DNA from 2 places in the Paenibacillus sp. FSL H3-0286 genome. Region 2 is predicted to be linked to the other one. Evidence: riboswitches for the same ligand, from Rfam matches in the RefSeq annotation. Region 2 holds a riboswitch; the other holds the start of a gene.

Region 1 (8,081 bases), 560 kb from region 2:
ACCCCATTCTTCACGTTATAACGGTCTTTAATAAGCCTTGCCGCCTGGAAAGCTAAATTTTTCTCGTCCAGGGGAATATAACCAGCCTGACTTGATATTATAATAGTATCCCTTGGCAGCTCAGACAGCTCTAAGCGGTCTGCTAAATCTACCATGGTCATAATCATTTCCACCTCATGAAAACCGTCAGCACGTTTGTGCAGCACATCCAGCATCAAATTAATTTTAGCTGGTGCCTTTTCATACATTTTCAAGGCGTTCACCCACCTTCAGCTTTTCCCGTAAAAACAACTTAACATATTATATGAGAAACTTCTAATGAAGTCCAATAATAAAAGGGTGTCGCCATTTAGACGCACCCTTTTTCAGTAATATTCACTTTATAGCCTAAAATTTAAGATTTCCGCGCAGCCTGTTCAGCAAGCTGTATCGCTTTTTTCACCATGTTGCCAGCGTCTTGAGTTGTAATTCCACCCCAGCCCTCACGTTCCACGGTTTCATAAAAACCCAGCTCCTTGGCTAACTCTGTCTTCAATTCCTCCGACATCATGCCTCGTTTTCTGCGGCTCATTACGGAATTCCTCCCTTATGAAAATAAATGATTAACCCGTTGCCCAATTAGTATGCTTGCTTAGCACACGGATCATGCACCAAATATTTGTCCCAAAAAACGCAAACAAAAAACAGCCTCCAAGGGAGACTGTTCGTGAAACATTAAGCTTTAATATACATAATCCGCATCTGCCCATCGTCTTCACAAACTGTGATTTCCACAGATTCAGTAAGTATATCGGCATAGCTATAGGAGACTCGCTTAAAAGTTTGCTGCTCCTGATCCAGTTTGACAATAAATACAGAAGGGTACGTTTCTTCCAGGACACCTGTGCGTTCAACGGTTTTACGACGACCTCCGTTTGCACGCAATGTGATCTTATGACCGACGTGAGCTTCAAGACTGCGTTTGATTTCCAACAGCGCGTTATTAGCCATTACCTGACGACCACCTCTTTTCTTGTCCATTATACAACTTTTTCAGGACAATGTCAAAGCAAATAAATAATTAATTATAGTTGATGCATATTTCGTTGTCAACGGAATTTTTTTGCGAGAAATCAGCGCCGGACTAATATCCTTGTTATCTGTAATATAGGCATTACAAAGAAAAAAAGAAAGGGTTAAGCTCAGCGCTCACCCTTTCTTTCGGATATTCTATTCAGCCCATTCAAATTACCTATATTCCTGACACCATAGACCTATCTCTGCCGCTTAAATGGCTGATGGTGTCACTTTTAGCGCCGACAGATTCTGCAGTCGCGGCATTCCGATGCGGAAGCTGCCACGGGTCTCAACACCACCAATACCCTGATTGCCGCTGATGGTATTATTCAGAACATCGCTAAGATTTACAGTATCCCTGATGGAAGTAAAGGATGATTTTGCTGCTACATACACGGGATCCAGAGCATGGATCAAAATTCGACCAGGTGAACTGGCAAAATTAGCTCCAGCTCCAAGTAAGGCCTCGAAATGAGATTGACAAGCACCGGCAACAATAGTCAACGCATCAAAATTCCGCTCATACTCCCTAGCTACCCTAATAGCAGCTATAAAGTTTTGCGAATTTTTATAGCTATTCAGACTATACAGATCGTAAGTATGCTGTTGCTTCAGTACCCCATCATGACCAGTGATCACTACAATATCTGGGCGTACACGGGGCAACAGCCGGTATAACGTATCAGCCATTGCAGATTCATGAACATGATGCCCTTCAGCGGGAATCCGCAGCTGCTCGTATAAGCTAAGGCTCTTATTCAAATATGCCGGATCGCCATCCAGATGCAGTACTTTACCTGGCACTTCAAAATAAGGAGCTTCCTTGGACGGTGGAGCCCATGTCCCCTCTGTTAGGGTTCCCCCGCTCCGCTGACTTTGCTCCTGACGGTCCTTCCGCAGCTGTGTCAGTGATTCCTTCGCTTTGATCTGTGCTTGCTGTCCCCGTTCCGTTATTCGGGTAGGAGGCACTTGAACCAGGTCATCCAGAGGAGAATCCGCCAACAGGCGGAAATCTGTGCCTTTAATGACGGCTCTATCCTGCACAATATTATCTACACGAAATGTTAAATCACCGCCATAAGATTTGCGAACGACCAAGTCTCCTAAATTCATTACAACCACCACCTCTACCCCATCGTATGGGCAAAGGCCTCAGTTGGTTCATAACTCAACATATTTTTAAAATATAAGAATGTATAATGCTCCACCAGAATAACATCCTTATATTTCTACGAGAAACGGTTGTCGTCCTTAAGACAACAACCGTTTCCTATTGCTTATTCAATTCCAGCGGCTAGCAAAACACCGCTTAAGCGGGCGTATTCTTCAAGACTGAGTGTTTCTCCGCGACGGGTCGGTTCAATACCCGCTTCTGCGAGTAATGCCTCCAGCTGCTCACGTCCTTGTTCAGGGAAGTAACGAGCCTTCAGATTGTTAGCAATCGTCTTGCGGCGCTGTGTGAAAGAAGCGTGAACCACTTCAAAGAAATGCTTCTCACTCTCCACCTTTACCGGAGGATGCTCTCTAACCTTCAGACGGATAACAGCAGACTCCACATTAGGTTGAGGGATGAATACCGTACGTGGCACGATACAGACGAGCTCAGGCTCGCTGTAGTACTGAACGGCAATGCTAAGACTTCCGTATTCCTTTCCACCTGGAGATGCAGCCATACGCTCCGCAACCTCCTTCTGAATCATTACAACGATGTTATCAAGGGGAAGCTTCTCTTCGAGCAGCTTCATCAGAATCGGAGTAGTCACATAATAAGGCAGGTTAGCAACCACACTGACCTTGTTCACAGTGGTGAAATCTTCCTTGAACATTTCCTGCAAGTTCACATTGAGGACATCATCGTTACGAACCTTAACATGGGGATAGGGGGAAAGTACGTCTTTTAATATTGGAATCAGTCTACGGTCAATCTCTACGGCAGTTACAGCACCCGCTGTTAGTGCCAGACGCTCCGTCAGCGCTCCAATTCCCGGCCCGATCTCCAGCGCCCCAGAATCGCTATCTAGTCCAGCAGCGTCTACAATCTTGTCCAAAATATTTTGATCAATCAAAAAATTCTGTCCCAGGCTTTTCTTGAACTTGAATCCATAACGTTGAATAATCTCTTTGGTCCGTTTTGGAGTCGAAATTTCCTCTCTACCACTCATGAAGTAATGCCTCCCTGATCAATTTGGGCGAGAGCCCCGGCAAATTCCTCCCGCGTAATCCCAAACATCGCCAGCCGCTTGTACAGCTGTTTGCCGTTACAATATCCGATTCCAAGCAAATTACCAAGCGCCATACGTCTTTCAGCAGCCCGAGGGTGTACAAGCATTCCAGCGGCCATAAGATCATCAATACCAATCAAAGCAGGTGCTCCTTCAAAAGAGGTATGTACATTACGCAGCGCATGACGAATCGCCTCTGGCGATGCATTCTCTACACCGATATCCCCTTTTCGAGTTGCGTCCTTCTCTGGAATAAAAGCATGCTTGCAGCCCGGCACCTTCGCTGAAACGATTTTACGAATTCGCTCCCCAGCATGGTCCGGGTCCGTAAGAATAATAACCCCTCTACGTTCCATAGCAAGCGCGATCTTAGCAATTACAGTCCGGTTTACAGCAGAGCCGCCTGTCTCAATGGTATCCGCTTCTACAGCACGCTTAATGGCTACGGTATCGCTTTTGCCTTCAACGACGATTAATTCCTTAATCATATTTCTTGACTCCTTCCAAAAAAAGCAAAAAGAAGAGGATTCGCTCCTCTTCTTTTGGTTAAAGAATGTATAAGTGATGAGCGGTTGCTCTGCGATCAACGAAATGATCATCCAGCGTTCCTTAACGGTTATCATCACTATAGCTTATCAAAGGATTTTTTGCAAAAGCTTCAGTTCTAGTTAAGCTCTGGTTTCACAGGTCCAATCACATAAACGGTACGTGATTTACGGCCGAAATTACGAGCATGGCTCAGGGAATCATAATAGACATCCACTTTATTGCCTTTAATGGCACCGCCAGTATCCTCTGCACGGCGGAATCCAAGCCCATCGATATAAACCCACCAGCCAATAGGAATTACATTCGGATCTACTGCAATTGTACGACCTTCCGTTACGCGTGTTCCGGAGGCAGTTTTAGTACCTATCCCTGGCTCTTCTGACGAATAAGCTGTCATGGAGACGTTCTTAATCATCTTCTTGTACTCAAAGTCTACGCCAGCCTTGCTTGTGACGTTCTTAGTCTTAGCGCTAACTTTAGTCGTTTTGGAGGTAGTGCTTGATTTGGAAGTTGTTGTAGCTTTAGCAACTACAGTAGGCTTAGGAAGTGCTTTAGTACCAACGGCAATGATCTTATCTTTTGTTACCGTTTGTACTTCCTTGCCGATCATGCGCATAGAGGCCAGTTCTCCGTCTTGATAGATCTTTTCAATATGCTGAACCATGACGCCTGGTTTGCCTGCCTGTGCCACTCTAACTGTTCCCACAGTAAGGGAGGGATCTGCTGTCTTAATAACACGGAAAGGTAAGTTAGTTGTTCGCTGTACCGTTTGCTTGTTGATACGAACGATCTTAATCTCCATGTCAGCAGAGATGGTGGTGTCTAACGAAGGAAAAATCTTATCATAGCCTTCTAGGTTGATACCCAGTTTGTCAATCGCTTGACCGATAGTGTCTTCGGTCGTATATAACGTTTTTGTTGCTCCGTCCGCAGTAAGGCTAAATTTCTGCGCACGATTGATAACGACACGGTCACCGTCTTTTATTTCATCACTCAGACCTAAAGATAATTCATCATGCGGCTGCAGCGAAATTTGCTCTTTCTCCAACACATCACCAAGAAGTGCTTCTCGCGTTTCAAGTGTCTGTGTTTGCCCGTCTATTACTAAAACTAATTGTTTATTACTTTGACCGTGTACGTACAGCAGAATTAACAGCGCGATTGCGATTGAAATCACACCTGCAAGTAAAAGTACGCGAGTATTTACTTGCTCCCACCGTAATGCGAAAGACCTGCTGGATGACTGCGAATCATGGGATACCTCTGGTTGGAATAAGCCCATTCTCTCCATCCTCCTTACATAGCCTCGTCGTCAATTTGTATATCATGAGGACTGAATTTCTTTGACGAAACTATTTGAGATTGTCACAGGATACGCACGTATTAACTTAGCGTCTCCTGCTCATGGATCGCCTGCTCGGCACAGCTACTCCCACACCTGTTATATAACAGTATGCGGGCAACATTCAGTTTATTCAAAAATAAAGAAGCCTAAAAAGAGTTCTCTTGAGGACTCTTTCGTGGCTTCTCCGATGTCAGAATACGCGGGAATGTTTGTGCACGAGGTTGCCTCTCTTACTTGCGCTTACGGGGTTAGCTGTCGGGTTCGGACGAAAGAGAGACGCCCTATTTCAGGTCACCCGCTCACGGCGGTTGCCCTTAAATTCACCCCAAAGACCACGTGAAGAAATCAAATATTGTTCTGCGGCAATTCCTAGTCGTATTCAAGATACAGGCATGCGGCAGTTCAATATTGGTTCCCCCGTTCTCCATACGGAGACTCAGCGAGACGATCCATGAATCAATGGCTGTCACAATAACAACAGCTCACATCACTGAAAAGATGATATCCTGTTTTGATGCATGTTGTAAAGGACGATTCAACCACGTTTACGCAAATATATGGTTAAAATATTGTAATAATCAGCCGTTTTTATATTAAAAAAGTTTAATATATCGGCCATTCTCTATTTTTCACCCGTTTTACTCCTGTTTTCAGACAATCCCAAATCGTTCCAGTGCGTTCGCATACGTAATTTTAGCCAATTCTTCCCATGTTAACCCTTTAATTTCAGCCGCAGCCTCTGCTACTAACTTCACATGAGCACTCTCATTTCGCTTGCCTCGGAAGGGGTGTGGAGTCAAATATGGAGCGTCTGTTTCGATCAATAATCTGTCCAATGGCGTCTGTGCAAGCACCTCTTTAGGCACTCTGGCATTTTTGAACGTGATCGGTCCTCCAAATGACAAATGAAATCCTAGGTCTAGACACATTTTTGCGGTTTCCCAGCTGCCTGAGAAAGAATGCATTACGCCACCAATTTCATTTGCTTTTTCCTCCCGTAAAATCCGTACGACATCTTCATGGGCATCACGGTCATGTATACAGATTGGCATTTTTAGTTCACGGGCTAGTCCAATTTGTTTGCGGAAGACCTCCTGCTGCACATCCTTGGGAGAGGTATCCCAATAATAATCCAACCCAATCTCTCCGATGGCCACCACTTTCTCATGGCTGCAAAGAGAGGCGATCCAATCGAGGTCCCCCTCTTTCATATCAATCGCATCCTGTGGATGCCAGCCCACCGCTGCATAAATATAATCATAAGATTCAGCCAGCTTCATCGTTGAAGGGATCGTTTCCCGATTAAATCCAATATTGATCATCTTGCTAACTCCGGCCTCTACTGCACGAGCTATAACTTCCTCGCGATCCTCGTCGAATTGAGGCGCATCTAAATGTGTATGTGTGTCGAACAGATACATTTTAAAGCTCACTCCTTGTTGTTTTTATCAATAGTTCCATAAATATTTGTATTATTTTGCAAAAATCTCTGCTACAGAAGAGGGCAACCGTGTAAGGGCTTTTTTCAGCTTATCCTGTGGGAAATATAGGTGATATCTGCCACGATGAATTCCGCTTATTGAGCGCACAATATCCGATACCTCTGAAATTTCCCGCAATTGCTCATTGCGATCAAGCAGTAAAATTTGATTATTGTCGAAGGCTGCTCCTGGACGGAACACATCATAAGGCAAATCTGTCGGATAATCAATCTCTAAGTCATATTCTGGGTTAAGTCCCGCTCCCGCAAAACTGCTGCGGATTTCCGTAATCATATCTGTATCCAAATTCTCGATCTCTACATATTTATACAGTTTACGATGAATAAAACGGGTACACAAGTCGCTTAATAACTCATCTTCTTCAAGTGTCCATTGCATAAAAGCAGTCTGTACCAGTGCCTCATCAAGCATTAAATATTGCTTCACTGTTACTTCTCCTCGAAAGAGATCTTCTAGCGGAGCGATCATAAAGCGAAATTTGTACTCCTCTTGGAACAATTCTTTAGCTCTACGGAAGATTTGACGCAAAATAATTTCAGAGCTGCGCGTCACCGGATGAAAATATACCTGCCAGTACATTTGATAACGCGACATTAAATAATCTTCAATGGCATGCATACCTGATTCTTTTACTACAATCCGCCCATTATAAGGACGAAGCATTCTCAAAATCCGATCAATGTCGATGGTTCCATAGTTTACACCTGTATAGTACGCATCACGCAGCAAATAATCCATACGATCAGCATCCAGCGGACTGGAAACCAAATTGACAACAATTTCATGCTGATATGTCTTAGAGATAACTGAGGCTACTTTACGAGGAAAATCTTCCTCCACATCACGCAATATTTCGGTGATCTCCGTGTCCTCCAAAATAATTCGGCAGGTCCAATCCTCATGGTTCATTTCAAAAGCTTCTTCTATAGAATGTGAAAATGGACCATGCCCTAAATCATGCAGCAAAGCCGCACACAAAGTAAGCAAACTTTCTTCAGGAATCCAATCCTTATACCCGCTGCGCTCAAATTGCGAAATGATTCTGCGTGTAATTTCATATACTCCTAAAGAATGAGAAAAACGACTATGCTCTGCACCATGAAAAGTGAGATATGAGGTACCTAACTGGCGAATCCGGCGTAAACGCTGAAATTCTTTTGTATTAATTAGTCGCCAAATAATCGTATCCTGTACGTGAATATAATTATGAACGGGATCCTTGAAAACTTTTTCTTCCGTGAGCGGCTGCTTCATGAGATCAACTCCTTCTAATAATTTAATATGATTTTAACTAATATCAGTATATAATAAGTAATTATGTCGTACTTTGTCGAAAAGTATCATTTTTGGTCTTGGTAAATCGACAAAATGCTTTCAGGGTAATTCTTAATTTTTATAGGGACATTC
Region 2 (8,081 bases):
ACTACATTATCGTATATGCCATGCTTATGTTGTTCTTTATGTCCATTATGATGACAGGCAACATGATTGCCGCTGAGATAACTTCTGAGAAAAGCTCGCGGATTATGGAGATTCTGATTACAAGTGCCTCACCTTTAGCGCAAATGTTCGGTAAAGTTATCGGTGTTTTCCTAGTAGGAATATTGCAAATTGGGATCTTTGTCGCAGCGATCGTCGTCAATTTGACGCTCCCGCATAATGCGACTGTATTGGCTGATTTTGATCTCGATTTAGGCCAGCTCAATATTAACTTGCTGCTCTATGGATTTGTCTTGTACGTATTAGGTTACTTCCTCTATGCCTTGATGTATGCGGCTGTAGGTTCGATTGTCAGCCGTACGGAGGATCTCGGTCAGGCGGTAATGCCAATCATGATGTTAGGCTTCGTAGCGTTCTATGTTCCACTGTTCAGTATCTCCAATGCAGATACTCTAGTGGTTAAGATAGCGAGTTATGTGCCTTTCACCTCACCATTAACGATGCTGCTCCGAATTGGTGTCGGCGAGGTGGCGATCTGGCAAGTCATTGTATCGCTGCTGATCCTGCTTGTGACTACCTTCATCTTCGGATGGCTGGCAGCCAAGATCTATCGTACCGGCGTACTGATGTACGGCAAACGCCCAAGTATTAAAGAAATCAGAAAAGCAATGAAAGCTTACAAGATCTAAGAAGACCTCATATAACTTTTAAGGAGTGCTAATGATGTCTACAAGCGAACAATATAACATTATGCTTTTAATGAGTTCTGTATCGCTGGCTACGGTTAGTAGAATGCTTCCGGATGGCTCCACTTTTATGGATTTCGTTCAAGGCGTATTGACTGGTGTTGCTATAGTGGGGATGTTGGCAGGATTGTGGATGTACGGTAAGGCGCGTAAGAGTAAAGTGTAATAGTAGGAACTGAATTTTCGGGGGTATCCTAACAGCCATTTATGGTTGTTGGGATATCCCCGTTTTTGAGTTGGCAATCTCTTTGTATACGAGCTGATATAGCTAACGGACCCAGCAGCACTTAAATGCAACAATCATCGAGATTTAGCAAGATATCGGACACTATAGTCGCTATTGGCATGAAAAATGGTGAATTAGTAGCTCTTTTAACCAAATAGTTGCACTGGAGTCCGATACTATGCTCAAAAGGCGATAAACGTGCAAGTAACGTCATCTGGGTCCGTAAGCCTTGTCTTGGTGGAAGATGATTAGGGCTTGCTTTAAGACGATCCAAGACGCTCATCGCTCGAGATTTTTACTGGAGTCCGAACGCCGGCCATATTTGTGGAAAAGCTTCAATTAAAGGCTCCTGAGTCCGTTAGATGCTTCATGCGCTCAAAGATCGTTTGAATTCTAGTCAGAGACTAAATTATAGAAAGATTTGCGCTCGTTAGTACATCCGCTTGGGCGGTCATCTGCTCCCGTACAGCTCTAAGCTGTGCTTTCAATGCAGGAACACTTTTTTGCAGAATAATGCTTATTTGAGAAAGAGGCAGCTTTAAGCCGTACCACAATACCTTCACAAGCTGTTCCTCCCAAGGTAATGCCTTAGCCGATAGAAGCGAGCGCCGGGCAAAAGAATCAGCACACTGGCGAATACAAGTGCGGTAAGCGTGGATAGAGAATAACTGAGGATCGAATTCATCCTGACGATATATTTTATGAAGCTCTGTGAAGGTGCGTATAGTAACCTTGTCCGCCTCATTAGATTGTTCTAACAACATGGAACTAAGTACGTAGACTTCATTAGTATACTTTTGGACACACTCTGCAAATTTAGTACTGTAGGTGGACTCGGGAGGTAAGGGGTCAGGCATGGTGAAACACGATCCTTTCAGAATGAGAGATTTGCTTGAATCTATAATATAGAAAAGTAAGAGATTGATTTATTGATGAGATCAGCGGTGTCTGGTTCCGGGCAACTGTGTTTCTGCTGGGAGGTACTGGATAAAGCTTTGGAAGGTTTGTAGTAGAGCCGTTCACTTCTGGAATTGCTCCCCCCTGCTGCAACACTGTACAGACGCCCTTGCTGAATATGCCCTGCCAAGGATTTACCCTGGAGCTTGGCCTTTAAATCCTGCAAAGCACCCTGAACTAGCTCAAGCTTAACCTGCTCCCAATCTGAACCTTCGCGGCGGACCTTATCCAGCGCTTCCTCAAGACGGCAATGACAGATAGCCCGTAAAAAAGAACTCCATTTAATGAGATCGAAATTTTTGGTGTTGGCAGAGATCAGACAAGCCCCCCAGCTGCAACCTCCCTTACAGGTGAGTTTTAGAATACCATAACGGCAGCCTTCAGCCCCTTCCATTCCATAGTGGATAGGCTCGGGTTCATCCAATACAAATACTTCAATGCGGGATAGTCTGCGCTGGTCCATAGTAGGGTTCCTCCTTAGATTTCCAAAAGCTTTAAGTCTACATGATGAGTGACACTAGCCTTTTCTACACAAGCGAGCATTTCCATTTTATTCTCACAGACTGCGGTATGCTCTAGCCATAGTCGGAACTTCTCTTTCCGTATAACAGATAGATGTAAGGGAAAGGTGCTGCGGGATCTCAAGACATACCAACCGGCGCTTACATCTTTCCAAGGCTCCTTGAAGGCTGTAAACCACGGGAGTTTTTGGTGTGATGACCAATCCTGCTGCTGCTGTTGTTCTCGAATTTTTTTATATATCTCATATACAATCTTAGAGTCTAAACAGTCTTTACAAGAAGAAGGTGTGCTGAACTGGCGAAGGGCTTGGATCTGGTTCTGGCCAAATGCATAGCCTACAATGTACCTGTGATTATGTTCTTCGAACCACAAGGCCCCGAAACAAACGTAATTTAGACTTATCGGCTCAAGCAGCCCTTGATGTATCCCTAAATAATAGTGCTTCAAAACATTCACCCCATCCAGCGTGCTATCACCTAATAAGCTCAGGTAACGCAAAAACCGCAGCAAGAGGAGGACCTCTGCTGCGGTTTTGGATTACAGGCAGATATACCTGGGCCAAAGCGTGGCGGATCAAGGGTCTCTCTCTTTACGCTTACGAGGTTAGCTGTCGGATTCGGACGGTGAGAGTCGCCCTACCTATTGAGACTTATGCAGTCTCCTTTGGATTCACCCCAAGTAGGCCAGGTGGCCTGATGGTTCCCCCGTTCCCTGCGAATGCAGGAACTCAGCGTTGATTGTTTTTCATGAATTAGATTCAACCCGAATCATACTCTTTTCAAGATTTTCTGTAAAAAACGGAAAATGTTCTTTTAGAGCAATTTTAACCATATCCTGCCGACTACGACTGAAAAACGAGGTAAATAGGTATTTATGGCGTGTTATCGCGCCTCTTTCTCGCTCAGCCTCAGCTTCTTGCGTTTCTACCTATAATGGGAATTTGCAGTATTTTCGCTCTAAAAAGGTGAATAAAATCACATGGGTTATAGATAGCGATTAAACGCTCCAAACTCGAGTAAACAAGAGATATAGAGAGATTAGATATCAAGTAAGCGCTATCTAATGGGAAAATAGTTTTTAATTTGCATTATTTTGGCATCATTCAGGTTTTACAAGTCTTCGTGCATAAGAGTATGATTACTCCTGTTTCAACGACAATCGAATATTTGATCCGCTTAATTTCCGGTAAGGAAAGCGGGGGAACCAACAATCGGCAGCCGATGTGAGAGTCGGAAGCCGATTATGGGGTGAATCCTGTAGAGGGTGTGAGTGAGCTCGCATCTATACAGGTAGGGCGACTCTCACCGCCCGAATCCGACAGCTAACCTCGTAAGCGTATGGAGAGAGGATGAGTGCAATGTGACCGCTAGCGAGCCACAGAGGAGATCCTTTGTGGCTTTTTGCTGTGCTCTTAGAAGCAAAGCATTTATGGAGGCCTCCCCTAAGAGGTCGCTAAATTCATCATTAGCGGTATTTGTAAGGCAGCGTCTAATGACGTGACACAACCGAGCTTTAGGTTGTGCCCGAAAATGACGATAGGTCAACATCCTTTCGGAGATTTTCGTTGCCTCCTTGTTGTAAATGAGCAGGAGGAGAAAAAAAGATGACGGATCAGAATGAATATGTGCTTGTATGTGCGCCTACAAAGGCGGGAGAACATTTCATTAAACTTCTGAAGTTCAGGGGTATTAAGATGGCGGGATTAACCAACAATGTGGCTGAGAAAGCTTTACTTGAGGAGCTCGGGATTGAGCAGGTTATTCTAGTGGATACCCGCCATCAGAGCACTTGGTTTCGCCCATCGTTCCCGGTAGGCAGGGTATATCTGTTTGAGAGCAGCTTTCCGCTTTGCTGCCGCTATATTCAGATGTGCCGTACCTGGACGACACAGCCGATTTTTGTGATTACAAGTTCAATAAATCCTAGATTGGTCTATAAAAGACTTGGTGCGAGCTATGTAATCTATTCCCATAGTGGTGATGCTGATTTTCTAATCGATAGATCACCTCATCAAGGATAATGGAAGGAGTGCGGAAGATATGATGGATCTGTATATGGTGGCTTCGTTAGCTGTAATTTACGGGTTATTTTATGGCTTTATGCGCTGGTGCGCAGGTGTAGTTGAGGATACGGGGAGGGATAAGCTGTGATTCTAGTAATCGCTGTTACCCTACTGTTGTTTATATATCTGGTTTACGCGTTGATTCATCCTGAGAAATTTTAAGGAGGGGCATTCATGGGCATTTTGCAAATAGTCGTCGTAATTGTAATTCTCATCTTGCTGGTCAAGCCGATGGGAACGTATTTATATCATGTATTTTCTAACGAACCGAATCGTACGGATCGCTGGTTTGCAGGCACAGAGAAAGGTATTTATAAGCTGATCGGCCTGAAAAAACGGGACGGAATGTCCTGGAAGAAGTATGCACTCAGCTTTGTTTTAACTAATATCGTACTGGTTGCTTTCAGTTATATTTTTCTAAGATTACAGCGGGGATTGCCGCTGAACCCGAATGGAATTGCCGATATGGAACAGACGCTTTCATTCAATACGGTGATCAGCTTTATGACCAATACGAACCTGCAGCATTATAGCGGGGAGACGGGACTATCGTATTTTTCACAAATGGCAGTCATCACGATGATGATGTTCACGTCTGCAGCGAGCGGATTTTCTGTTGCGGTTGCTTTTGTCAGAGGGATTACAGGACAGAAATCAGTCGGGAACTTTTTCGAGGACTTCGTAAAAGCACATATTCGTGTATTCATTCCATTAGCTCTGCTAGTTTCATTGGTGCTGGTAGGATTGCATGTGCCACAAACGCTCAAGCCATCGCTTGAGGTCACTACACTCGAAGGGCAGACGCAACAAATCGCTATCGGTCCAGTCGCTTCTTTGGAATCAATTAAACACTTAGGTACGAATGGTGGCGGCTTCTTCGGAGCCAATTCAGCGCATCCTTTTGAGAACCCTAATCCACTTACGAACGTTCTGGAGATTCTCTCTATGTGGATGCTGCCAGCCTCTCTGCCATATATGTACGGATTGTTCGCTAAGAACAAACGTCAGGGCTGGGTGATTTTCACAGCAATGATGACCTTGTTCGTACTACTGCTGGGATTGAATTATTATGCGGAAACCAAAGGCAATCCAGCTATCAATGCGCTGGGGATCGAGTCTTCGCAAGGCAGCATGGAAGGTAAAGAGGTACGTTTTGGTATCCCGCAATCTTCGCTGTTCACTTCGGTAACAACGGCAGCTACGACAGGTAGTGTTAACAATATGCATGATACGCTGACACCGCTGGGTGGCATTACCCCTCTGGCCCTAATGATGCTCAACAACGTCTTCGGGGGAAAAGGTGTCGGACTAATCAATATGCTGATGTATGCCATCATGGGTGTCTTCTTATGTGGACTAATGGTTGGCAGAACACCAGAGTTTCTCGGGCGAAAGATAGAAGCCAAGGAGATGAAGCTAATTGCGATTGCTATCCTTGTGCATCCGTTCATTATCCTTGTACCAACAGCAGGTGCGTTCTTAACGGACTTGGGCAACGGTGCCATCACGAATCCCGGATTCCATGGACTTAGCCAAGTGTTATATGAATATGTCTCTTCTGCCGCGAACAATGGTTCAGGATTTGAAGGGCTTGCGGACAACACCACCTTTTGGAATGTTACAACCGGGATCGTAATGCTGCTTGGCCGTTATGTCTCTATAATCGCGATGCTGGCAGTTGCAGGCTCACTGATCCAGAAGAAGCCAGTTCCTGAGACGATTGGCACATTCCGCACAGACAATGGTCTGTTCACCGGAATTCTGATTGGTACCGTTGTAATTATCGGGGCTCTGACGTTTCTGCCAGTCATTGTGCTCGGCCCGATTGCAGAATATTTGACCTTACGGTAGGAAGAGGGAGAACAAGATGAGTACTGTAAAAAGAAAAAAGCTGCTGACGGGACCCATACTCCTAAGCGCTGTAAAGGATAGCTTTATTAAGCTTAACCCGGTGACGTTAATTAAAAATCCGGTCATGTTCGTAGTCGAAATCGGTACGATTATTGTATTGCTTATGGTACTGGCCCCCGGATATTTTAATGCAGAGAAATCGGTAGGCTTCAATATCACAGTGTTGTTCATTCTGCTATTCACAGTGCTGTTTGCCAACTTCGCTGAAGCGCTGGCTGAAGGCCGCGGGAAAGCCCAGGCGGATTCACTCAAGAAAACGAAACAGGATATCACAGCTAACAAACTCGTTGGAGGGTCTGTGAAGACCGTTTCTTCTTCCGAGCTTCGTAAAGGAGATATTGTCATCGTCAGTCAGGGAGAACTTATCCCTGGCGATGGTGAAGTAATTGAAGGGCTGGCCTCCGTAGATGAATCTGCAATTACAGGTGAATCTGCACCTGTTATTAAGGAAGCCGGCGGAGATTTTGGCTCAGTCACAGGCGGCACCCGGGTAGTCAGTGATGAGATTAAAGTCAAAATTACCAGTGATCCCGGTGAGTCATTCCTGGATCGGATGATCTCCCTCGTTGAAGGGGCGAAACGTCAAAAGACACCCAATGAAATTGCACTAAATACACTCTTGATCAGTCTGACGTTGATTTTCCTGATTGTAGTAGTGACCTTGCGGCCAATTGCGACTTATCTGGGCGTTGATCTAGATATTCCTGTTATGATCGCCTTGCTGGTCTGTCTGATCCCGACCACAATCGGGGGACTGCTCTCCGCTATCGGGATAGCAGGGATGGACCGCGTCACACAGTTTAATGTCCTTGCTATGTCAGGGAAGGCCGTTGAAGCTGCCGGCGACATTAATACAATGATTCTAGATAAGACAGGTACGATTACTTTCGGAAACCGGATGGCGAGTGATTTTGTGCCTGTTGGAGATGAAACGGAAGCTGAGCTTACGGCTTGGGCAGCTATTAGTTCGCTAAAGGATGAGACTCCGGAAGGACGTTCGGTTATTGAGCTGGCTAAGAAGCTGGAGCGCAGCTATGACAGCAAACTTGCTGAAGGCGGAGAGTTCGTAGAGTTTAAGGCTGAGACCCGGATGAGTGGTATAGATCTACTTGATGGACGATCTGTTCGTAAAGGGGCAGTCGATTCCGTGAAGAAATGGGTACAGTCGAAGGGCGGAGTCATTCCCGCGAACCTCGACAGTAATTCCGATGCTATCGCTCGGATGGGGGGGACCCCGCTTGCTGTTGCGGTAGACAACCGGATTTATGGACTTATTTACTTAAAGGATACGGTTAAGCCAGGGATGAAAGAGCGGTTTGATGAGCTGCGAAAAATGGGAATCAAGACTATCATGTGTACAGGGGACAATCCGCTGACCGCAGCTACTATTGCCCGTGAAGCAGGGGTAGATGATTTTATTGCAGAGAGTACACCTGAGGATAAAATAGCGGTTATCCGCCGTGAGCAGAACGAAGGCAAGCTGGTGGCAATGACTGGTGATGGTACGAATGACGCACCTGCCCTTGCCCAAGCTGATGTGGGCTTAGCGATGAACAGTGGGACTACAGCCGCTAAGGAAGCAGCAAACATGGTTGATCTGGACTCCGATCCCTCGAAGATCATTGAGGTTGTAGCTATT

What was found. A riboswitch is a leader RNA that binds a small molecule or an ion and turns the genes downstream of it on or off. The one in region 2 is predicted to bind cyclic di-AMP.
Region 1: it holds a riboswitch for cyclic di-AMP, as region 2 does, so the genes downstream of both, MHB37_RS00190 (3D domain-containing protein) here and MHB37_RS02665 (hypothetical protein) in region 2, are expected to answer to the same signal.

What each region holds. Positions count from the first base shown of each region.
Region 1 covers NZ_CP150285.1:39,733-47,813, reverse strand. The annotation lists gene ispE (4-(cytidine 5'-diphospho)-2-C-methyl-D-erythritol kinase) at 1-254, opposite strand, end outside; gene MHB37_RS00215 (small, acid-soluble spore protein, alpha/beta type) at 395-571, opposite strand; gene veg (biofilm formation stimulator Veg) at 715-990, opposite strand; gene yabG (sporulation peptidase YabG) at 1,267-2,169, opposite strand; gene rsmA (16S rRNA (adenine(1518)-N(6)/adenine(1519)-N(6))-dimethyltransferase RsmA) at 2,334-3,218, opposite strand; gene rnmV (ribonuclease M5) at 3,215-3,766, opposite strand; gene MHB37_RS00190 (3D domain-containing protein) at 3,943-5,109, opposite strand; cyclic di-AMP (ydaO/yuaA leader) riboswitch at 5,395-5,624, opposite strand; gene MHB37_RS00185 (TatD family hydrolase) at 5,823-6,593, opposite strand; gene MHB37_RS00180 (HD domain-containing protein) at 6,645-7,928, opposite strand.
Region 2 covers NZ_CP150285.1:600,078-608,158, forward strand. The annotation lists gene MHB37_RS02640 (ABC transporter permease) at 1-707, shown strand, start outside; gene MHB37_RS02645 (hypothetical protein) at 739-930, shown strand; gene MHB37_RS02650 (hypothetical protein) at 1,395-1,847, opposite strand; gene MHB37_RS02655 (hypothetical protein) at 1,889-2,410, opposite strand; gene MHB37_RS02660 (hypothetical protein) at 2,425-2,979, opposite strand; cyclic di-AMP (ydaO/yuaA leader) riboswitch at 3,048-3,212, opposite strand; cyclic di-AMP (ydaO/yuaA leader) riboswitch at 3,632-3,821, shown strand; gene MHB37_RS02665 (hypothetical protein) at 4,073-4,489, shown strand; gene kdpF (K(+)-transporting ATPase subunit F) at 4,616-4,693, shown strand; gene kdpA (potassium-transporting ATPase subunit KdpA) at 4,706-6,382, shown strand; gene kdpB (potassium-transporting ATPase subunit KdpB) at 6,399-8,081, shown strand, end outside.